DNA from 3 places in the Thermobifida fusca YX genome. Region 1 is predicted to be linked to each of the others. Evidence: riboswitches for the same ligand, from Rfam matches in the RefSeq annotation. Region 1 holds a riboswitch; each other region holds the start of a gene.
What was found. Region 1 has a riboswitch for thiamine pyrophosphate ahead of TFU_RS02930 (ECF transporter S component). Riboswitches for the same ligand answer to the same signal wherever they lie in the genome.
Positions count from the first base shown of each region.

Region 2: another riboswitch for thiamine pyrophosphate. It lies ahead of thiO (glycine oxidase ThiO); the one in region 1 lies ahead of TFU_RS02930 (ECF transporter S component).
Region 3: another riboswitch for thiamine pyrophosphate. It lies ahead of thiD (bifunctional hydroxymethylpyrimidine kinase/phosphomethylpyrimidine kinase); the one in region 1 lies ahead of TFU_RS02930 (ECF transporter S component).

Region 1 covers NC_007333.1:671,649-678,878, reverse strand. Annotated here, with positions in the region: gene TFU_RS02945 (enoyl-CoA hydratase/isomerase family protein) at 1-739, opposite strand, end outside; gene TFU_RS02940 (energy-coupling factor transporter transmembrane component T family protein) at 1,000-1,776, opposite strand; gene TFU_RS02935 (ABC transporter ATP-binding protein) at 1,773-3,311, opposite strand; gene TFU_RS02930 (ECF transporter S component) at 3,316-3,918, opposite strand; TPP riboswitch at 4,025-4,130, opposite strand; gene glgP (alpha-glucan family phosphorylase) at 4,414-7,035, opposite strand.
Region 2 covers NC_007333.1:1,217,602-1,224,831, forward strand. Annotated here, with positions in the region: gene aroF (3-deoxy-7-phosphoheptulonate synthase) at 1-830, opposite strand, end outside; gene TFU_RS05195 (sulfite oxidase-like oxidoreductase) at 1,123-1,725, shown strand; gene pknB (Stk1 family PASTA domain-containing Ser/Thr kinase) at 1,736-3,667, opposite strand; gene TFU_RS05205 (thiazole synthase) at 3,771-4,571, opposite strand; gene thiS (sulfur carrier protein ThiS) at 4,573-4,773, opposite strand; gene thiO (glycine oxidase ThiO) at 4,770-5,945, opposite strand; TPP riboswitch at 5,938-6,050, opposite strand; gene TFU_RS05220 (Rv2175c family DNA-binding protein) at 6,170-6,529, shown strand; gene thiE (thiamine phosphate synthase) at 6,602-7,230, shown strand, end outside.
Region 3 covers NC_007333.1:2,648,328-2,655,557, reverse strand. Annotated here, with positions in the region: gene TFU_RS11165 (LysR family transcriptional regulator) at 1-735, opposite strand, end outside; gene TFU_RS11160 (pyridoxal phosphate-dependent aminotransferase) at 874-2,166, shown strand; gene TFU_RS11155 (DUF6457 domain-containing protein) at 2,659-2,904, shown strand; gene TFU_RS11150 (alanine/glycine:cation symporter family protein) at 3,097-4,569, shown strand; gene thiD (bifunctional hydroxymethylpyrimidine kinase/phosphomethylpyrimidine kinase) at 4,907-5,713, opposite strand; TPP riboswitch at 5,704-5,799, opposite strand; gene TFU_RS11140 (DUF368 domain-containing protein) at 5,886-6,845, opposite strand; gene TFU_RS11135 (acyl-CoA synthetase) at 7,038-7,230, opposite strand, start outside.

The DNA of each region.
Region 1 (7,230 bases):
GCATCCCGGTCTTCTGGTCTTCCGTAGCGAAAAGCGCGGAGAACTGCAGCCGTTCGATCTCCAGCCCGGTGTCCAGGTCGACTTCGAGCCCGGCGTCAATGGCCTGTTTGGCGGCGCGCAGCGCGAGCGCCGGACCGTTCGCGTAGCGGGCTGCCATGGCCACCGCTGTCGCGTACACCTCTTCGGCGGGCACCACCTTGTCCACGAGACCGATCTCCAAGGCCTCCGCTGCATCCACGTGCCGGCCGGTGAAGATCAGGTCCTTGGCCTTCGCCGGGCCGATGAGGCGCGGCAGCCGCTGGGTGCCGCCCGCGCCAGGAATAATGCCGAGCTGGATCTCAGGCTGGCCGAGTTTGGCGTTGTCCGCGGCGACCCGGAAGTCGGCGCACAGCGCGAGCTCGCATCCGCCGCCCAGGGCGTACCCGGTGATGGCGGCGATCACGGGCTTGGGGATGCGGGCCACCGCGGTGAAGCAGTCCTGAAGGGTGCGGGAGTGCGCGGCCATTGCCGCGTAGTCCATGTCCGCCATCTCCTTGATGTCGGCTCCGGCGGCGAACACGCGCTCTCCCCCGTAGATGACGGCGGCGGCGACCGCCGAGTCTTCGCTGACCTGGGCGGCGGCTTCCGCGAGTTCCCGCTGAACTTGGGTGTTGAGCGCGTTCATCTTCGGCCGGTCCAGCCGGATGACGGCGACGGCTGGATGGTCCGCATCCGTTTCGACCCGAACAAACTCCCCCATGGGTTCTCCCTCTCCACTTCCCGATGTGGACTGTTGTCTGTCCCTCTCCCTATCACCCCGCCGTGCCCGGCTTGGGCAGCGCCCCGCCCTTGCCGCTTCCCATCCGGGCGCTTCTCAGCGGGAACGTCAACGCTCGCCCTGAGGTGCCCCAAAAAAGACCATCTGGGGCACGGCGGCCTCCTCCCGCGGGCAGGCCCCGGGCAGAATGCACGGCACAGGAGGATGCCCTGGTCGGTGACCCCAGGGCATCCTTGCCTGTGTCAGGTGAACAGCAGCCGCAGCGTGCCGAGCTGGGCGGAGACCGTGTAGGCGGCGGCAAGCAGCAGCAGACTGGCCGCGACGAGCACCGTGTCAGCGAGACGCCACCGGCTGACCCGGGCGTGCGACCGCGGCCCCGTGCCGAACGCGCGGGCGTCCATTGCTGTCGCCAGCAGCGTGCCGGTGCGCACCGCACGGACCAGCAGCGCGAACAGCTTCCCGAAGAAGATGGAGAGCGCGGCCAGCGGGTTGCGCCCGGCTTCCAGACCGCGGGCCCTCCGGGCGAGGGTGACGGTACGCCACTGGTCGGCCAGCAGCGGGACCAGCCGGAGCGCGGCAAGCACCCCCATCGCAGGCCGCTCCGGGACTTTGAGGCGCTGCACGAGCGCGTCCGCAAGGTCAGTGGCGTCGCTGCTGACCGCGGCCAGCATCCCCGGCAGGGCGATCGCGAGGATGCGCACTGCCGCGCCGGACGCCCCCCACAGGCCTTCTTCGCCGTAGAGCAGGTTGACCACCCATGTGGAGAGCCCCATGAGGCAGAACGGGACGCTGAGCACCAGCAGGGTGGCCCGGTTGATCCCGCTGAACGGCAGCAGCAGGGCTGTGACGGCGAGGACGATCCCGCCGGTGACCGGGTCCACGGCGGGGATGAGGCCGAAGGAGATGACACAGGCCGCGATCAGTTTGGCGGCCGGGTTGATGCCGAGCAGCCAGGACCGGACGCCCGGCTGTCCGTTGCCGGGTGCGGCGCGGCCCGCAGGGGCAGAGGTGAGGTTCACCGGCTCTCCTCCATCCCGGTGCGCGCTGTCTCCGTGACCGAGCCGTCCGCCACCCGCAGTTCCACGTCGGCGAGGTGGCGCAGCAGCAGCGTGTCGTGGGTGGCGAGCACGATCGCCCGGCCTTGGCCGCGCAGCGCATCCAGCAGTTCCACCAGTTCCACCCAGGTGCGGGTGTCTTGGCCGAACGTGGGCTCGTCGAGCACCAGCACGTCGGGGGCGTGGGCCGGGCCGGAGCTGAGCGCGGTTGCCACGGACAGCCGCCGTTTCTCCCCGCCGGAGAGGGTGTAGGGGTGCTTGTCGGCCAGGTGGGTCAACCGCAGCCGTTCCAGCAGTTCGTCCACCCAGGCCGCGGTCTCTGCCTCGCCCATGCCCAGGCGCAGCGGCGCGAACCGGAGCTCGTCGCGCACGGTGGCGGTCACGAACTGGTCTTCGGCGTGCTGGAACACGGTACCGACGTGCCGGGCGAGTTGCCGCGCCGGCCATTTCACCAGCGGACGCGGGTCGGCTGCGGCGAGCGGCCCGCAAGGGCGGATCTGTCCTGACTGCGGTTTCGCCAGTCCCGCTAGCGCGGTGAGCAGGGTGGATTTTCCGGCGCCGTTGGCTCCGGTGAGCGCGGTCGCGGTCCCCGCAGCCACGGTGACGTCCACCGCATTGAGGACGGTTTTCGGCCGTCTTCGCCCCGGGGTGCGCGGAGTGCCCAGAGTGCAGTCCGCCGCTTCGATGAGGACGGGGCCTCCCGGGGCCGGCGTGGTGCAGGGGACGGGGTCTGCGTGGGGGACCCACACGCCCCGCTCGGCCAGGGCAGTCCCGTGCCGGGCGAACACCGTGCGGGGAGCACCGTCGGCGATGACTCCCCCGCCCGGTTCGACGACTACGACCCGGTCAACCAGGTCGACGACGTCGGCGACCCGGTGTTCGACGAGTACCAGGGTGGCCCCGGTGTCGGCGAGCAGCCGGGCCAGCACGTCGCGGATCAGGCGTGCCCCGGGCGGGTCGAGGTTGGCGGTGGGTTCGTCGAGCAGCAGCAGCCGGGGGCTCATGGCGAGCACCCCGGCGATCACCAGGCGCTGCTTCTCCCCGCCGGAGAGGGCCGCGGTGGGATGGGCGCGCCCATAGGGGAAGCCGACCCGGGCGAGGGCTTCGTCTACCCGTGCCCAGATCTGTTCGCGGGGCACGCCGAGGTTCTCCAAGCCGAACGCGACGTCGTCCCCGGCGCGGGCCATGACGAGCTGGCTCTCCGGGTCCTGCGCCACCAGGCCGATCCGGCCGCGCTGGCTCGTCGCGGGTTTCCCGTCGACGAGGAGCCGGCCTTCCTCTTCGCCGGTGATGGCGCCGTTGGGCCCGGTGAGTCCCGCCAGCGCGTGCAGCAGGGTGCTCTTCCCTGCCCCGGAAGCGCCCAGCAGCAGGACGCGTTCCCCTGGTTCGATCACCAGGTCGACGCCGCGCAGGGCGTAGTCGGCGCGGCCGGCGTGCCGCCAGCCCCAGCCGGACAGTTCCACCCGCGCGCCGTGACCGTCGCGGTTTCCGGTACCCATCGGCCTATCCCCGCGCCGAGGCGAAGGGGGACAGCGCTCCGGCGGCGGCCAAGCGCGTGGTGAGCACACGCGAGCCCGCCCCGGCGATGAGGCCGGCGCTGATCAGGACGAGTACCCCGTAGACGACCTGGTAGCTGAGGGGCCAGGTGACATGGTAGGTGAGGTTGTCCCGGATCGCGGGGGAGATCCCGCCGGCCACTCCCGCGAGGACTGCCACCCCCATGCCCCAGCTGCGGTAGCGGAAGGCGAGGAAGACCAGTTCACTGAGCAGTCCTTGCAGGGCGCCGGAGATGAGGACCGAGACGCCCCACCCGGTGCCCAGCAGCATCTCCAGGGAGGCGGCGGCGATCGACGTCAGCACGGCGGCCCCGGGTTTGCGGATGATGAGTCCGCCGAGGACACCGGGGACCATCCACATGCCGTAGAGAATGGCCTGGGCCGGAGGGAAGAACGCGAACAGTCCCGTGGTGGCGTTCCACAGGACACTCCACACCCAGAAGACGATCCCCACGGCGACACCGATGACGGCAGCCACCACGATGTCCACGGTGCGCCAGTGGAGGAGGGATTGACGATCCTGGCCGGGTTGCGGCTCGGCCGGGCTCATGATTGGTCACGTCCCTTCGCGGAGTCACGGAGGGCTCTTGGCCAAGAGCGCACACCGGCCGCTATGACACGCACCAGAAGCACCGGTGCGCGAGACCACGCCACCGGTGGCGGTTCCCACGACTTCCTTCGCTGGCATTACCCAGATCAGGTAGTAAGGGTCTGCGGCTGTGCCGCACTCTCAGCGCTAGAGGCGCTCCCCTGTCGTTTGGTTGTGCTGTCGGGCCTCATTATGGCCGCAGGACGGCGGCGCGCGTCAACCCGCCCCGGATCCGGGGTGCGCCGCTCCCCGCCGTACCACGGGTCGACGCAGCTCTTCTCCGGCCGCGGTGGCCGGTTGCGGCCGCTTCCCTTCCCTTTTTCGGCTGCGATGGTGCCCGCCGCCAGGCGGTCTCCCCGAGACGGCGGCCGCGGCTGCCGCTGCCCCGGGGACAACCGCCGGGTACCGCACCAGGGTCGCCGTACCCGGCCTGCCGCTGCGGTGCGGGTGTCCTGGTCAGTGCGGCACGAGGGTGCCGATACCCATCGTGGGTTCGGCTACCACGGCCATCCCCGCTTCTGCGGGATGGGTGAGGAGCCGGTGCCGTGGGCGGATGCGGACCGTGTACCCGCACGTGCCCGCGCGGTCCAGTGGGACGGTCCCGCCGAAGCGCACCAGCGGGTAGACCACGTCCGAGGCGGGCAGCGGCACGAGTTCGGTCGTGGTCGGGTTGATCAGTTCGTCGTCGTCGTTGACGAGTCCCAGGACGACCTCCACGCACACGTCGTCCGGGTCGAGCCCGCCCAGGACCAGGGTGGCGCGCACCTCCAGTTCCCCGCCGACCTGCGGGGTGTCCCCGTTCATCGACGTTTCGACGTGTTCGATGCGCACCCCCGGCCAGGCGTGCTGCACCCGCTGTTTCCAGGCGGCGAGCTCCCGGGCTCCGCGGTAGTTGTCTGCGGCGAGCCGCCGCATGGCGAGCGCGGCTGGCTGGTAGAGCTGGTCGACGTATTCGCGGACCATGCGGGTGGCCTGCACTTTCGGTCCCAGGGAGACCATGGTGTGCTTGACCGTCTCCAGCCACCGCCGGGGCAGTCCGTGGTCGTCCCGCTCGTAGAACAAGGGGGCGACCTGCTCCTCGAACAGCTCGTAGAGGGCTGCCGCTTCGATGTCGTCCCGCCGGTCCGGGTCGTCGACGCCGTCCGCGGTGGGGATCGCCCACCCGTTGGAGCCGTCGAACCACTCGTCCCACCAGCCGTCGCGGATCGACAGGTTGAGTCCGCCGTTGAGCGCGGACTTCATGCCTGAGGTGCCGCACGCTTCCAGGGGACGCAGCGGGTTGTTCAGCCACACGTCGCAGCCCTGCACGAGGAGCGCGGCCAGCGCCATGTCGTAGTCGGGCAGGAAGACGATGCGGTCCCGCACCCGAGGATCGTCGCTGAACCGCACCATCTCCTGGATGAGCCGTTTGCCGCCTTCATCAGCGGGGTGGGCTTTGCCCGCGATGATGATCTGGATGGGGCGTTCCGGGTGGCGCAGGAGCGCGGTGAGGCGTTCCGGGTCGCGCAGCATCAAGGTGAGCCGTTTGTAGGAGGGCACGCGGCGGGCGAAACCGACGGTGAGCACCTCCGGGTCGAGTGCCTCGTCGATCCAGGCGAGTTCCGCGTCGGTGGCCCCCCGCTGCCGCCAGGAGGCGCGGAGCCGTTTGCGGGCCTCGATGATCAGCCGTTCGCGCAGGGCGCGGCGCATCCGCCAGAGCTCTTCTGCGTCCCGTTCCACCAGCCGCTGCCAGCCTGCGGGGGTTTCGAGCTCTTCCAGGCCGAGGCCCATGGCCTGTGCCGCGTCCCACGCTTCTTCTGCCATCCAGGTCGCAGCGTGCACGCCGTTGGTGATGGAGGTGATGGGCACTTCGTCGACGTCGAATCCCGGCCACAGTCCACCGAACATCTCCCGGCTGACCGCGCCGTGCAGGGCGCTGACGCCGTTGACCCGCTGGGCGAGGCGCATACCCATGACAGCCATGTTGAACACGTTGGGGTCGCCGCCCGGATAGGTTTCGGCGCCGAGCGCCATCACCCGTTCCACGGGGAGCCCGGGCAGCGCCACCGGGCCGCTGAAGTGGCGTTCCACGAGTTCCTTGGGGAACCGGTCGATTCCGGCGGGCACCGGGGTGTGGGTGGTGAACACGGTTCCGGACCGGGTGGCTTCCAGCGCCTGGTCGAAGTCGAGTCCTGCGGTCTCGATGTATTCGCGCAGCCGTTCCAGGCCGAGGAATCCCGCGTGCCCTTCGTTCATGTGGAAGACCTCGGGCTCGGGATACCCGGTGCGCAGGCAGTAGGCGCGGACCGCGCGCAGTCCGCCGATGCCGAGCAGCAGTTCTTGGCGGAGCCGCTGCTCGGTGCCGCCGCCGTAGAGGCGGTCGGTGACACCGCGCAGGTCGAGGTCGTTGTCGTCGTGGTAGGTGTCGAGCAGCAGCAGCGGCACGCGGCCCACCCGCACGATCCAGACGTGCGCGGTCAGCGTGCGGTTCTCGGGAAGGTCGACGGTGATGCGCACCGGGGTGCCGCGGTCCTCCAGGCGGGTCATCGGCAGGCAGTGCGGGTCGATCTCGGGGTAGCGCTCCAGTTGCCATCCGTCGGGCGACAGGGTCTGGGAGAAGTAGCCGTGCCGGTAGAGCAGTCCCACGCCGATCACGGGGATGCCCAGGTCGCTGGCGCTTTTCAGGTGGTCTCCCGCGAGGATGCCCAGACCGCCGGAGTACTGGGGCAGGGTGGCGTCGAGCCCGTATTCGGCGGAGAAGTAGGCGATCGCTGCCGGCGGCGGGGTGTCGGAGCTGTCCGTGAGCTGCTGGTACCACAGTGGAGCGGTGAGGTAGCGGTCGAGGTCGGCGGCGGCTGCGTCGAGCCGGGCGCGGAACTCTGCGTCGGCGGCGAGCTCCCGGAGCCGTTCCGGGGTGACTTCTCCGAGCAGCCGGATGGGGTCCCGGCCCACGGCTTCCCAGAGGCGGGGCTCCACCGCAGCGAATACGGCGCGCGTAGGGGCGTGCCACGTCCACCGCAGGTTGGCGGCCAGGGTGCACAATGCAGCGAGCTCGTCAGGCAGAACGGTACGGACGGTAAACCTACGAATAGCCTTCACGAATCGGGAGGCTAACGAACAGAACGGCTGTATGCGAGCCTTCCACGCCGCCGCACCGCAGACGCGTAGTCTTCATTTCCTCCCCCGTGAACCAATCCCCGAAAAAGGATTTTTTGCCAAAGGTTTCCCTGCGGATTGGGGCGCATTGGGAGAAGCGGTTTAATCCTTCGAGAATTCCAAGTCTGATCTTGGTAT
Region 2 (7,230 bases), 550 kb from region 1:
CGCTTGCCGCCCGAATGCGACGGGTCCACCACCACGGGCAGGTGCGACAGCCGCTGCGCCACGGCGACCGCGCTCACGTCCAGCGTGTTACGGGTCGCTTTCTCGAACGTGCGGATGCCGCGCTCGCACAGCACGATGTTCAAGTTGCCGCGCTGCGCAATGTACTCGGCGGCCATCAGCCACTCCTCGATCGTGCTGCTCATCCCGCGTTTGAGCAGCACCGGCTTGCCCGCGTCGCCCACGGCTTGCAGCAGCGCGAAGTTCTGCATGTTGCGGGTGCCGATCTGCAGCATGTCGGCGTAGGAGGCGACCAGCTCCACGTCGGAGGCGTCCACCACTTCGGTCACAATCGGCAGGCCGGTCTCCGCACGCACATCCGACAGGATCTTCAGACCGGTCTCGCCCAGGCCCTGGAACGCGTAGGGGGAGGTCCGCGGCTTGTAGGCGCCGCCGCGCAGCAGCGCGGCACCCGCACGCTTCGCCATCAGCGCCGCTTCCAAAGTCTGCTCCGGGGTTTCCACCGCGCAGGGACCGGCGATGAGTGTCATATGGTCGCCGCCGATCGGTACCCCAGCAACCTGCACGACCGACCGCTCAGTCGTGTTTTCCCGGCTGACCAGCTTGTAGGGAGTGGAGATGCGCAGGATGTCGGCGACGCCGGGGAGGGCACGCAGATTAAGCGTCTCGAACCGTTCCACGTCGCCTACCAGGCCGATGATGGTCCGGCTCACCCCCCGGGTCACGTAGGCCTCACCACCCACCGAGGCGACGAGGTCAACGATGGAGTCGATGGTGTCGGAAGGGGCGTCGGGCGCCATAACGATGACCATTGAACGCTGTCCTTACCAGGTGCTGTGGAGAGTGTGGGAGCAGCGGTGACCTGGACAGAAAAACAGAAAAGCCCTGGACCGTTCGGCCCAGGGCTTCCAAGTCGTCCGTGTCAGCGCAGCGCTCGTTGGGCGACCGGGCCCGTGGGCCGGTAGCCGTAAAAGCGCCAAAAGTACCGCTGCATGGCAGCGACTATAGCGCACCGCGCCGCCGCCGCTGAAGCCCACGGGGGTAGGAGCGCGCGCACGGGCACCTGAAAAGATGGTCCTGGGATGAGTATCGGGAGAAGAACGATTGTCTGAGCGACGGCTGCCGCCAGGGCAGTACGTGCCGAACGAATGGCCTGCTGTGCACTACGGCCCGGTACCGAAATTCCGCCCGCACCGCTGGGATCTGCAGGTCTACGGAGCCACAGCGGACGGGACGCAGTACCGGTGGGACTGGACCGAGTTCCAGACCCTGCCGCGCGTCGACGTGGTCACCGACTTCCACTGTGTGACCAGATTCACCAAGCTCGACGTGCGGTGGCGCGGGGTGGCCGCCTCCACCGTGCTGAAACTCGCACCCCCCGCCGAGGACGCCACCCACGTCATGGTCTGGGCAGAGTACGGCTACAGCGCCAACCTGCCCCTCGACGACTTCCGGCGTCCCGACGTCATCCTCGCCACCCACCGCGACGGCAAGCCGCTGGAACCCCAGCACGGATACCCGGTGCGGCTCGTCGTCCCCCACCGCTACGGCTGGAAGAGCGTGAAATGGGTGCGCGCCATCGAATACCTCACCGCGGACCGGCGCGGCTTCTGGGAGGAGCGCGGCTACCACAACCTCGCCAACCCGTGGCTGGAGCAGCGCTACTCCTACCAGGAGGACCCCGGGGACGGGCCGCCGCTGGACTGAGCGGGCCCGCTCAGTCCAGCCCGATCCAGAGCCGGTCCTCCCTGCCCCGGTCCCGATCCCGCTCCCGGCCGAAGGGGGACGTCCAGATCTCGATCGTGGAGCCCTTCGGCGCCTCGCCCTTGGGGTTGTAGTCGCCGACCCGGTTGCCGATCACCTGGTGCACGGTGACCTCGAAGCCCCGCTCCTCCAGCTCCTTGCGGGCCTTGTCCACCTTCCACCCGCGGATGTCGGGAACCTCCACCAGTTCCGGACCGGACGAGACGGTGAGGGTGACGCTCTGCCCCGCCCCCACGGTGGTCTCCGCCTCCGGCTCCTGGGAGATGACATGGCCTTCGGGGACCTCGTCGTGGTGCTCCTCGACGACCGTCACCTCCAAGTCGCTGGACTCCAGCAGGCGGCGCGCATCGTCCACCTTCTGGCCGACCACGTTGGGCATGGGGAACCCGGCGCTGATCGTCAGCGTCACGCTCTCCTCGCGGTTGGCCTTCTCGCCCGGGGCCGGCTTGGTGGTGATCACCGTGCCCGGAGGGTTGTCAAACGAGGTGATCTCGTCTTCCACGATGTCGGTCAGCCCCACCTCTTTGAGGGCGTCCCGGGCCTCCGCCACCGAAGCACCTTCGACGTCGGGCATCTCCACATACTGCGGCCCCGCCGACAGGATGAGGGTGACGAGCGTGTCCGGCAGCAGCCTGCTCCCAGCCTCCGGGTCGGTGGCAGCGACCGTACCGGGCGGCGCCTCGTCGCTGTAGGCGGGCTCTTCCGCGGTCTGCACGCGGAAACCCAGCATGCGCAGGTCCCGGCGGGCCTCGTCGCTTTCTACGCCGACCAGGTCGGGAACCGTCTCATAGCGGCCGTCCACCATCCACCAGCCGAACCCGACCGCCACGACCAGCAGCAGCACGGTGGCGACCAGCAGCGGCGTGCGGAGACTCGGCCGCGGCGGCCGGTCGTCCTCGTAGTCGTCGTACTCCACGGGGGGAAGCTCGACCCCCTGCAGGGTGCGGGTGGCGTTGTCCGAGTCTTCCGCCGTGTCCCCGGCAGGGGCGGGCGCCATCTCCATCACAGAGGTCACCGCGGCGGACGGCTGCTCGTCCAACGCTTTCTGCGCGGCGAAGACCGCGGCAAGGAACTGGCCGGCGTTGGCGAGCCGGTAGGCGGGGTCGCGTTCCGTGGCGCGCACCACCAGCGAGTCCACTTCCGGGGGAATCCCCGGCACCACCCGGGACGGGCGGGGGACGTCCTCGTTGACGTGCTGGTAGGCCACGGCGATCGGAGAGTCACCGGTGTGCGGCTGGCGGCCGGTGAGCAGCTCGTAGAGCATGATGCCGCACGCGTAGACGTCGCTGCGGGCATCCGCGGTGCTGTGCGTGATCTGCTCCGGGGACAGGTAGGCGGCGGTCCCCATGAGCGTGCCGGTCTTGGTCAGCCCCTGCTGGCTGGCCTCCGCGGCCCGGGCCAGCCCGAAGTCGGCCACCTTGATCTGGCCGTCGTGGGTGATGAGGACGTTCTCCGGTTTCATGTCCCGGTGCACCATGCCCGCCTGGTGGGCGGCGCCCAGCCCGGCGAGGATCGGCACCATGATGCGCAGCGCCTCGGCGGGGGAGAACCGGGTTCGCGCCTTCAACGCGGCGCGCAGCGTCTGGCCCGCCACGTACTCCATCGCCAAGTACACGTGCCCCTGGTCGCTGCCCTGGTCGTAGACCTGGACCACGTTGGGGTGCGACAGCTTGGCGACCGCGAGCGCCTCGTTGATGAACCGTTGGACGAACTGCGGGTCGCGCGCCAGGTTGGCATGCATCACCTTCAGCGCGACACGGCGGTCCAGCCGGAGATCGTGAGCGAGGAAGACAGTCGCCATACCGCCGTTGGCGATCTTCGATTCGACCCGGTACCGATGGGCGAGGGTCGTTCCCACTAGCGCGTCCGCAGCCGTCATGTCCACGAGGGGAAGTTTACGGGGGAAAGCGGAAACTGACGGTCTCACCACGGTTTCGGCACGCAGCAGTAAAGAAACCCGGGGCGGGACCACGGTCCCGCCCCGGGTTTCAGCCCTCGCGCGGCGGGGAGGAGGCGTGCGCGTAGCGGCGGATCGGGATCCGCCCGGCCAGCCGGGCCCGCCGACCAGCCGACACCGCCTCCCGCATCGCGTGCGCCATCAGCACCGGATCCTGGGCCCGAGTGACCGCGGTTGCCAACAGCACCGCGTCGCAGCCCAGTTCCATGGCGAGTGCCGCATCGCTTGCGGTGCCGATGCCCGCGTCCAAAATCACAGGGACGTCCAGCTCTTCGACGATCAGTTCGATGTTGTGCGGGTTGCGGATGCCCATCCCCGAACCGATCGGCGCCCCTAACGGCATCACCGCGGCACACCCCACCTGCGCCAGCCGGCGGGCCAGCACCGGGTCGTCGTTGGTGTAGGCGAGGACGACGAACCCCTCGTCCACCAGCCGTTCTGCGGCGTCCAGCGTCTCCACCGGGTCAGGAAGGAGGGTGCGCTCGTCGGCGACCACCTCCAGCTTCACCCAGTTGGTCTCCAACGCTTCACGCCCCAGCCGCGCAGTGCGCAGCGCGTCGACCGCGGTGAAGCAGCCTGCCGTGTTGGGCAGCGGGCGGACCCCGGTTTCCCGGAGCACATCCCAGACCGACCCTTGGGCGTTCGGGTCAACCCGGCGCATCGCCACAGTGGTCATCTCGGTGCCGGAGGCACGCAGCGCGTCCGCCAGCACGTGCAGCGACGGAGCACCCCCGGTGCCCATGATGAGCCGGGAATGGAACTTCTCCCCGGCGATCACCAACGGGTCCTCGAAGGTGTCGGCGCGGGTCGTCCCGGTCGCAGCGTCGGTCAAGTCAGCCCCCCTGCACAGCGGTGAGCACGTCCACCCGGTCGTCGGGGGAGACCACGGTGCGCGCCCAGTCGGTCTTGGGCACCACCTCGTCGTTGACCGCCACAGCCACGCCCGACTCCGCCCGGGTCAGGGAGCGCACCACGTCGGCCACCGTGGTGTCCGGAGCGAGCTGACGCGGCTCACCGTTGATGATCGCGTTCACGATGTTTCAACCCCTTTCGATGGTGAGGATGAGGGAAGGAAGCGGTCTGCGGCGAGATGGCTCGCATAGTCGGGCAGCCGCCCCGTACTCAAGACTTCGGCCATGACATCTCCGGTCACCGGGGCCAGCAGCACCCCGTGGCGGTAGTGGCCGACCGCAAGGTGCAGCCCGCGCACACGGGTGGGTCCCAGCAGCGGCTCGTTGTCCGGCGGCCCGGGGCGCAGCCCCACGCACGTTTCGACGATCTCCAGTTCCGTGACCCCGGGTACGAGCTCGCGCGCGTCGCGGAGCATCTCCCAGACCCCGCCGACGGTCAACCGGGTGTCGAAGCCCATCTCCTCCTGGGTGGCCCCCAGGATCACCTCGCCATCGGCCCGCGGCACCAGGTAGACGGGGGAGCCGGTGACCAAGCCGCGCACGGTGCGGGTCACCAGCGGCTCGGCGCCCACGGGGGTGCGCAGCCGCAGCAGCTGCCCCTTGACCGGGCGCAGCGGGGGCACCACTCCCTCGGGCAGTCCGACAATGTCGGAGCTCCACACGCCCGCGGCGAGCACCACCTGGCCCGCGTCGAGAGTGTCGCCGCTGTCCAGCACGACGCCGCGCACGGCGTCCTCGCCCCCGACCACCTCCCGGACGTGCCCGGCGACGAACAGTGCGCCGCGGGCAGCGGCGGCGGCACGCAGCGCCTCAGACAGGCGGCGCGGATCCACCGAGTGGTCGTCAGGGGCCAGGAAGCCGCCCCGCACAGTGGGAGCCAGCATCGGCTCGAGCCGGCGGCATTCGCGTGAGGTGAGCCGTTCGGTGCGGATACCGAGACGGTCGCGTAGCTGCTGCAGTTCCGCGAGCGTGGCCATGTCGTCCGGGTCGAACCCCACCTGCAGGGTGCCTTCGGTGCGGTAGCCCGGGTCGACGTCGGTGTCTTCTGCGAGCTCGGCGATGAAATCGGGGTAGCGCTGCTGGGACCGCAGCCCCAGACGGATCAGCGACTCTTCCCCGAACACCGCTTCGGTTGCGGGGGTCAGCATGCCCGCCGCCACCCCGGACGCGGCGCCCGCCTTCTCCGCGGACACGACGGTCACCCGCATCCCGAGGCGGGCAGCACGCCATGCGGTGACCAGGCCAATAAGTCCGCCCCCAACGACAAGGGCGTCCGGGGCTGAGCGCAACTGCACGGCGCGCCACTCCCTTCGCCGGTATGACCCGGATCAGGTTCTGCGGTCGGAGGCGGACAGCCTCCCTCTCAGCCGGGTTCCGCCCCGGCTCCCGCGGGTTTTCGCTTTCGTCCGCATTCTAGGTCGCCCGTGACTGGGGAAGCCAAAGGTCCGACATGTACGCCTAAAGCGATCACGGTCGGTCGAGAGGATTCGGCGCGCGCCAGATGTGGAAGATTGGGACCGTGACACAGATCGATCGCGACCTCGACGCGCTCGTCGGAGAGTGGCTCACTCTCCAGGAAGCGGCCGCGGCCCTCGGTGTGAGCCAGAACCAGGTCCGGCAGATGATCCGCAACCACCGGCTCCTCGGCGTGGTCCGCGGCGGAGAACTGGCGATTCCCGCGGCGTTCATCACCAACGGCACCATCCTCAAAGGCCTCCAAGGCACCCTCACCGTGCTCGCGGACAGCGGTTTCTCTCCGGAGGAGGCGCTGCGCTGGATGTTCACCGCAGACGACAGCCTGCCCGGCACTCCGCTCGATGCGATCCGCGGCAACCGCGGCACCGAGGTGCGCCGCCGCGCCCAGGCGATGCTGCTGTAAGACACCCCGTCGCCGGGTACGCTGCACCCGCCCCGCGGGACAGGCGCTCGGCGACGATCTAGGGTGGGAGCCGTGGACGAGACTCTGCGAAAGCGGTTGGAATCCGCCCGGCTCTACCTGTGCACGGACGCCCGCGCCGACCGAGGCGACCTGGCCGAGTTCCTTGATGCGGCGCTCGCCGGGGGCGTGGACATCGTGCAACTGCGCGACAAGACCCTGGACGCGCGGGACGAGCTCGCCGCGCTGGAAGTCGTGCGTGAGGCGTGCGACCGCCACGGGGCGCTGCTCGCGGTCAACGACCGGGCCGACATAGCCCACGCCGTCAACGCCGACGTGCTGCACCTGGGACAGCGGGACCTGCCCGTGCGCTACGCCCGCGCGATCCTCGGGGACCGGCCGCTGATCGGCCGCTCCACCAACGCGGCGGAGCTGTCTGCGGCCGCCGACCGGGAAGAAGGCGTCGACTACTTCTGTATCGGCCCGGTGTGGGCGACCCCGACCAAACCGGGACGGCCCGCTGCCGGGCTCGACGAGGTGGCGCGGGTCGCCGCCCTGCACCCGCAGCGCCCCTGGTTCGCGATCGGCGGGATCAACGAGGACAACCTGGACCAGGTGCTGGCCGCGGGCGCCCGCCGGGCTGTCGTGGTCCGCGCCATCACCGAAGCCGAAGACCCGCGTGCGGCGGCGGCGGAGCTCAAACG
Region 3 (7,230 bases), 1.7 Mb from region 1:
GGCGATACCGAGCCCGCGGGCGACCAGGCTCATGATCGTGCCGATGCCTTCGAACTCCCAGACCGCACCGGGTGAGCCGCCGACGTCGCCGAGCAGCCGGTCGATCGCGCTGCGCGACGGCTCGCCGACCGGGGCCGTCACCCAGGACTCGTCGAGGAGCTCGGCGAAGTCGACCGGGATGGACGGATCAGCCAGGCGGTGCCCTTCCGGCACCGCGAGGACGAGCGGGTCGTGCAGCAGCAGGAAGTAGCGCAAGGTTCCCGCGGCATCGTCCGGGGCGCGTTCCGACCAGTGGTCGACAAGGGAGATGTCGACTTCAGCGGTCTGCACTTGACGGGCGCCACTGCCGTGGGTGGTCTGCCGCAGCACCAGTTGCAGGCCTTCGTAGGTGCGCAGCTCCCGCGCTAGGGACGGGGCGAAAGCCACGGCCGCGGTGGGGAACGCGGTGAGGGTGACCCGTCCTTGGGGCGCCCCGGTCTGCGCGGCCAGCACGGATTCGGCTGCTTCCACCATTGCCAGGATCTGCTCGGCGTGGCCGAGCAGCAGCCGTCCGGCGTCCGTGAGTTCTGCGCTGCGCGCGGTGCGGTCCAGAAGCTGGGTGCCGACTTCGCGTTCCAGGGCCGCCAACTGCTGGGAGATCGCGGACGGAGTGTAGCCGAGGGCGTTGGCGGTGGCCGCGATCGTGCCGTGCACCGCGAATTCGTGGAGGATGTGGAGTCGACGCAGATCGAGCATAAGTTGAGCTTACGCTATCCATCGAAAAGACTCGCTTGCGCTGATGGATGAGGTGAGGCAGGGTGGGGAATCGGGGTCCCCGTCGAGCCCTTTTCCGGGCTGTTCCGCTGGTCATCAACGTATTGGAGCTGGATCTCCATGTCCGTAGCCGTTTCTGCCACGCTCGCCGTCAACGAGGCACTCGCCCGCCGTCGGAGCCAAGGACTTCCCGTCTTACCGCTGGGTTTTGGAGAAGCGGGACTCCCCGTCCACCCCGTGATGCGCGACGCCCTGTCGACGGGGGGTGACCAGAACGGCTACGGGCCGGTCGCGGGGATCCGTGAGCTGCGGGAGGCCGCCGCAGGCTACTGGGAGCGCCGCGGCCTGCCCACTGACCCGGACCTGGTCGTCGCCGGGCCGGGCAGCAAGCCCTTGCTGTATGCGCTGCTGCTCGCTATCGGCGGGGATGTCGCGATCGCCGCCCCGAGCTGGGTGAGCTACGCGGCGCAGAGCCACCTGTCAGGCGGGCAGCCGCTCTTCGTGCCGACCGCTCCGGCACAGGGCGGGGTCCCTGAGCCGGATGCGCTGGCCCAGGCGGTCACCGAGGCCCGGGCTGCGGGCCGGGACATCCGCGCGGTCATCACCACCTGCCCGGACAACCCCACGGGCACCGTGGCGTCCCGCGGCACCGTGCGCCGGCTCACCGAGGTGGCCCAAGAGCTGGACCTCGTCATCATCTCCGACGAGATCTACCGCGACCTGGTGCACGACCCGACCACGGTGGTGCACAGCCCGGCCGAGTTCGCGCCCGAGCGCACCGTCATCACCACCGGGCTGAGCAAGAACCTGGCCCTGGGCGGCTGGCGGATCGGGGTAGCCCGCCTGCCAGACAGCGACACGGGCCGCCATATCCACGCTGCTTTGCTGGGGATCGCCAGCGAGATCTGGTCGAGCCCTTCCGGGCCGGTCCAGCGAGCCGCCGCCTACGCTTTCCAAGAGCCCGCCGAGATCGTCGACCTGGTCGCCCGCAGCCGCCGCTTGCACGGCCTGGTGGCCCGCGCGGTCGCCGAGCGGTTCCGTGCCGCCGGAGTGCCGGTCATCGCCCCCCAGGCCGCGTTCTACCTGTACCCGGACTTCGGCGTCTGGCGGGAATGGCTGGGCGAGGCGCACGGGGTGACGACCGGCCCGGAACTGACCCGCATGCTACTGGACCGCTACGGGATGGGGGTGCTGCCCGCCGTGGAGTTCGGGGAGAGCACGCACGCGCTGCGGGTGCGGGTGGCAACCAGCCTGCTGTACGGGGAGAGCGAGGCGCAGCGGTACAGCGCCCTGGCGGCAGAGGACCCCACTGCGCTGCCGTGGATCCGGGCCCACCTTGACCGGATCAGCGAGGTGCTCGACGAGGTGCGCCAGGAGCAGCCCGCTGTCGCGGTGCCTGCGATGGCAAGCTGAACCAGGACAAAGACCACGGGCCTGTGGCGCGGGGAGGGTTGACCGGAAGCGGAAGGGAGACGGTCCCGCCCCGCGCCATAGGGCTCAGCGTAACGCTCTTTGCCGCCGCGACGGCCCGCTGGTCGGGCAATGGGGGTTTGAGACTCTCCGGAGCAGGGGAGTTCGGCGCGGAGCGGCACCGGTAGGTGCCCGCTGCCCCGCGAACTTCCCGCCACTGACGTCCTCCGGAGGCGGGCTGGCTTGCCCGCAGTACCCCCGATTCCGCCGGACCAGCGGGCCGTCGCGGCTTTTCTGCTGTCGGTGAGGCATCCCGGATGTCCATTCCGTGGTCCCGGTATTCCTCTGCTGCCCCGGTATCGAGAAGGATGGGTCGGTGTCGACACAAAGGGCGCGACAACTGGAAGCCCGGGGAATGACGGAAAACCGGAGCAGCAGCCGGTCTTGTGCCGCGATGATGGTGGACTGCAGCGCCCGAGGTGGAGAGGAGAAACCGTGACACTCGTCGAGTGGGCCCGACTGGTCTGCGCAGAACTCGAACTCTCGGAGGAGATCGACACCGACGACGTGAACCTCATCCTGGACTTGGCCCGGGACGCAGCACATTCCGTGGCCCGCCCCGCAGCTCCCCTCACCGCTTATCTGCTGGGTATCGCGGTGGGCCGGGGCGCTGATCCGCAGCGCACCGCCCGCCTGCTGAGCGAGCTCGCTCTGGCGCAAACGAAGAAAACAAATAAATAAAGAATTAATCAGTGATCGATGACACAATCCGTACGAAGGGGACGAATCATGCTGGCGAAGTTACAGTTTCGCAAAACCAAATAACCGCACGGAGATGCCGCGTTCTCTGGCCGCCAGCCACCGCGTACGGTCACCCTGCATGACGGGGAGGATGCGGGGATTTCCGTGGCCATCCGGAAAGCGGGTGTAAGTGTGGAAGAAGTGCGATCAATTCTCTCTGCGGTCAACGACGTTATTTGGGGACCGTTCGTTCTGGTCCCGCTCCTGTTCGTCACGGGAATCTTCCTGACTATCCGGCTCGGCGGGCTGCAATTCCGGCTGCTCGGCCACGCGCTGTGGCTCGCTTTTGTGCGCCGCAAGGAGCAGAGCGGCGAAGGCGACATCTCCCACTACCAGGCTCTCAGCACCGCGCTGGCCGCCACCGTGGGTGTGGGCAACATCGCTGGCGCGGCGCTCGCCATCGGCTACGGCGGCCCCGGCGCACTGTTCTGGATGTGGGTGACCGGCCTGCTGGGCATGGCCACCAAGTACAGCGAAGCGCTGCTGGGTGTGAAGTACCGCCGCAGGGACGCCAAAGGCGAGCAAAGCGGTGGCCCCATGTTCTACCTGCGCTACGGGGTCGGCGGCGGCTTCGGTCTCGTCCTCGGCTTCCTCTTCGCCCTGTTCGGCGCGATTGCCGCGTTCGGTATCGGCAACATGACCCAGGCCAACACGGTGGCCGCCCAGTTGGAGAACGTCTGGTCGATCCCCACCTGGCTCACCGGTGCGGCCATGGTCCTCGTCGTGGCCGCGGTGGTGCTGGGCGGCATCAAGAGCATCGGCCGGTTCGCCGCCGGTGTGGTGCCCATCATGATCGTCGCCTACGTCCTCATCGCGGTAACCGTCCTCATCGTGCACGTCACCGAGCTTCCGGCGGCGTTCGCTCTCATCTTCCGGGAGGCGTTCACCGGCGAGGCGGCCACGGGCGGTCTGCTCGGCTCGGCGCTGCTGTTCGCCATCCAGCAGGGTGTGGCCCGCGGCATCTTCTCCAATGAGTCGGGTCTGGGCACCGGTGGTATCGCTGCGGCGGCCGCCAAGACGAAGCAGCCGGTGCGGCAGGCCCTCGTGTCGATGACCCAGACTTTCGTCGACACCATCATCGTGGTGAGCATGACCTGCCTGGTCATCATCGTCACGGGTGCCTGGAGCGAGGCGGAGAAGGACGACGGCTCCCTGATGACCTCCCTGGGCATGGCCGAGGGCTTGGGGAAGATCTCCCCCGCGTTGGCACCGCTCGGCAACTACACCGTGGCGCTCGCGGTGGTGTTCTTCGCCTTCACCACCCTGGTCGGCTGGTGCTACTACGGTGAGCGCTGCATGGAGTACCTGGCTGGCCGGAAAGCGGTGGTGCCGTTCCGCATCGTGTTCACCCTGGTGGTGTTCGTCGGCGCCACCACCGAGCTGAGCACGGTATGGACGTTCAGCGACATGGCCAACGGCCTGATGGCCCTGCCTAACCTGCTGGGGCTTCTCCTGCTCTCGCCGATCGTGGTGGCCGAGACAAAGAAGTACTTCGCCAACCCGCACTGGCGCAACCCTGACCTGATGGAGGGGCCCGACCCGGGCACCGCGGAGCCGCCCGAACGGAGCCCGCAAGGGGACAATCCCCCCACCCCCACCCGGTAACGGATCGCTACCCGTCACAGAAAACCGCGGCCGTGGGATACAGCTCCGTTATCCCACGGCCGCGACAGTCTGCGGTGGTGGCGCGGCACGCCCGGGTGTGCGCCGGGCGGACTGCCGCGTCAGTGAGATGTCCGGATGCGGAGCCTGCACCCGCATCCGGACAGTTCTTTTCTCGCCTAGTCCACGAGGGGGAAAGCTCCCGCCTCGTCCCGCCGCGCCTGTGCGTGGGCGGAGAGGAGCAACGCCTGCAGCGGGCAGGACGGTGAGCAACAGGAAGCCAGACTAGTGCCGTGCACCCGGCACAGGCTGAACCCCGGTATTCATGCCGGGGAGCGCGTCAATTCCCCCACCACGCGTGGAAATGGTGGACGGGGCCCTTGCCTTTGCCGATGTCCAGCTTGTCGGCGTGGCGCAGCGCTTCGGTGAGGTAATCCTTAGCGTCGCGGACCGCCTGCGACCAGGTGGGACGCTGCGGGCGCAGCGTGGCGATCGCCGAGGAGAGCGTGCACCCGGTTCCGTGCGTGTTGGTGGTGTTCACCCGGTCCGCGGTCAGGGTCTCCACGTCGCCGTCCGCCGACAGCAGCAGGTCCGTGCTGGTAGGACCGGACAGGTGGCCGCCCTTGAGGAGCACGCGGCGCGGTCCCAGGGCGAGCAGCCGCTCCGCCTGGTCGCGCATGCGGTCCAAGTCGGTGGCCTCCTCTTCGCCCAGCAGGTCGGCAGCTTCCGGAAGGTTAGGGGTGATGAGGTCGGCCCGCGGCAGCAGCACGGTGCGCAGGGCTTCCACCGCGTCAGCGGCGAGGAGCCGGTCTCCGCTCTTGGCGACCATCACCGGGTCGACGACCACGTTGGGCAGGCGGTAGGTGTCGATCGCGGCAGCCACGACCTCGATGATCTCGGTGCTGGACAGCATGCCGATCTTGACCGCGTCCACCCGCACGTCGGTGAGCAGCGTGTCCAGTTGGCTGCGCACGAACTCCGGAGGGACGTCGTGGACTTCGCTGACCCCGGTGGTGGTCTGTGCGACGAGCGCGGTGATCACGGTAGTGCCGTAACCGCCCAGCGCGGAGAACGCTTTGAGGTCGGCTTGGATACCGGCTCCGCCGCTGGGGTCAGTGCCGGCAATAGACAAGATGGTGGGAATCAATTGGACGTCCCTCCGCTAGTACTACCTAGATCAGGTTCACGGGTGTCCTCTCAGCCACCCTGGGGGTGGCACCCCGCGTCCACAGCGAAGGCTAGCAATACACGCAAACCCCCGCTGCTCCCTGATCTCTGGCGGAAGGGGACAGCGGGGGTAGAGAGGACAGGCGGGCAGGCTACTGCACGACCGTGTCGTTCGTCTGCGGACGCACTTCTGGGGCAACGGAGGCGTCGTGCGCTGCGCGGGCCTTGATCCGGTGTTCGATCACGATGACGGTGATCACGGCGGCCGCGCCGACCAACGCCAGCACGATGCAGAGCACGAGGTTGTCCTGGCTGGGGGCGAGCAGGGTCCGGTCGTCGTCCTGCCACGGCCACAGCGCCCGCAGGGATCCCGCCATCAGCCCGGTCATCACCACCAGGGTGAGGTGGTGGAAGCGGTCCAGCAGGAACTGCAGCAGTTTGACGAACAGGGACAGGCCGATGGTCGCGCCTAGGACAAAGGTCGCGATGTAGCCGAGGTCGCGGTTGTTGAGCGCCTCCATCGTCGGGAGGTACAGGCCGACGGTGAGCAGGATGAACGAGCCGGAGATGCCGGGCAGGACGAGCGCGCAGATCGCGACGGCAGCCGCGGCCATGACGATGAGGGGGTGCGGGTCCACGGTCGTGGACGGGACGCCGGTGAACAGGAACGCGGCCGCGGCCATGAGCAGGGCGAGCAGGTAGTCGCCGATCCGCCAGCGCCGACCCGAACTGCTGTAGGGCACCCACAGGGACGCCAGCACCAAGCCGAAGAACAAGGCGTGCGATTCAGCCGGATTGTGCTCAACCAGCGGGGCGATGACGCGGGCTGCGACCAGCACGGCGGGCACCATGCCCACGAGCACGGCCAGGACGGTCCCCCAGTCGGCGCGGGTGAGTTCGGCGCGGGCCCGCGCCAGGCCTTTTCCGCGGAGGAGGTCGGTGACGAGCAGTCGCACCGCGGTGACGACGTGGCCCGCGGAGTTGATGAGGGACTCGTAGACACCGGTGATGAGGGCGACAGTACCGCCGCTGATTCCGGGGACGGTTTCGGCGGTTCCGATCAGGGTGCCGCGTACGCCGTTGAGGAGATGAGTGCCGAGTGACTTTGCCATGTCCTGCTTCTCGTCGAGGAAGAGAGACCGACCGTATCCCAGTGAAGTACGAGATGAAGGCCGGTGCCTGGAAGTGAACGCAAAAGACTGCCTGGTGCGGTGGCTCGGGCACGAACCGGTGGCCCGGCAGGCAGGAACGACCCAAGTTTATGGGGATTACGATCGGCGGAGCGACACGCAAAGCCGAAGAGCTCAGCGGCTGAGGACAGGGCCCGCGTCCCGCGCGATGCGGGAGGCCCACCGGTAGTCCTGCTTGCCTGCGGCAGTGCGTTTGACCTCGTCGACGATGCGGATGGTGCGCGGGATCTTGAACCCGGCGAGATGCTCGCGGCAGTGGTCGCGCAGCTCCGCGTCGCTGGGCTGCCGGTTTCCAGCCAGCGAGATG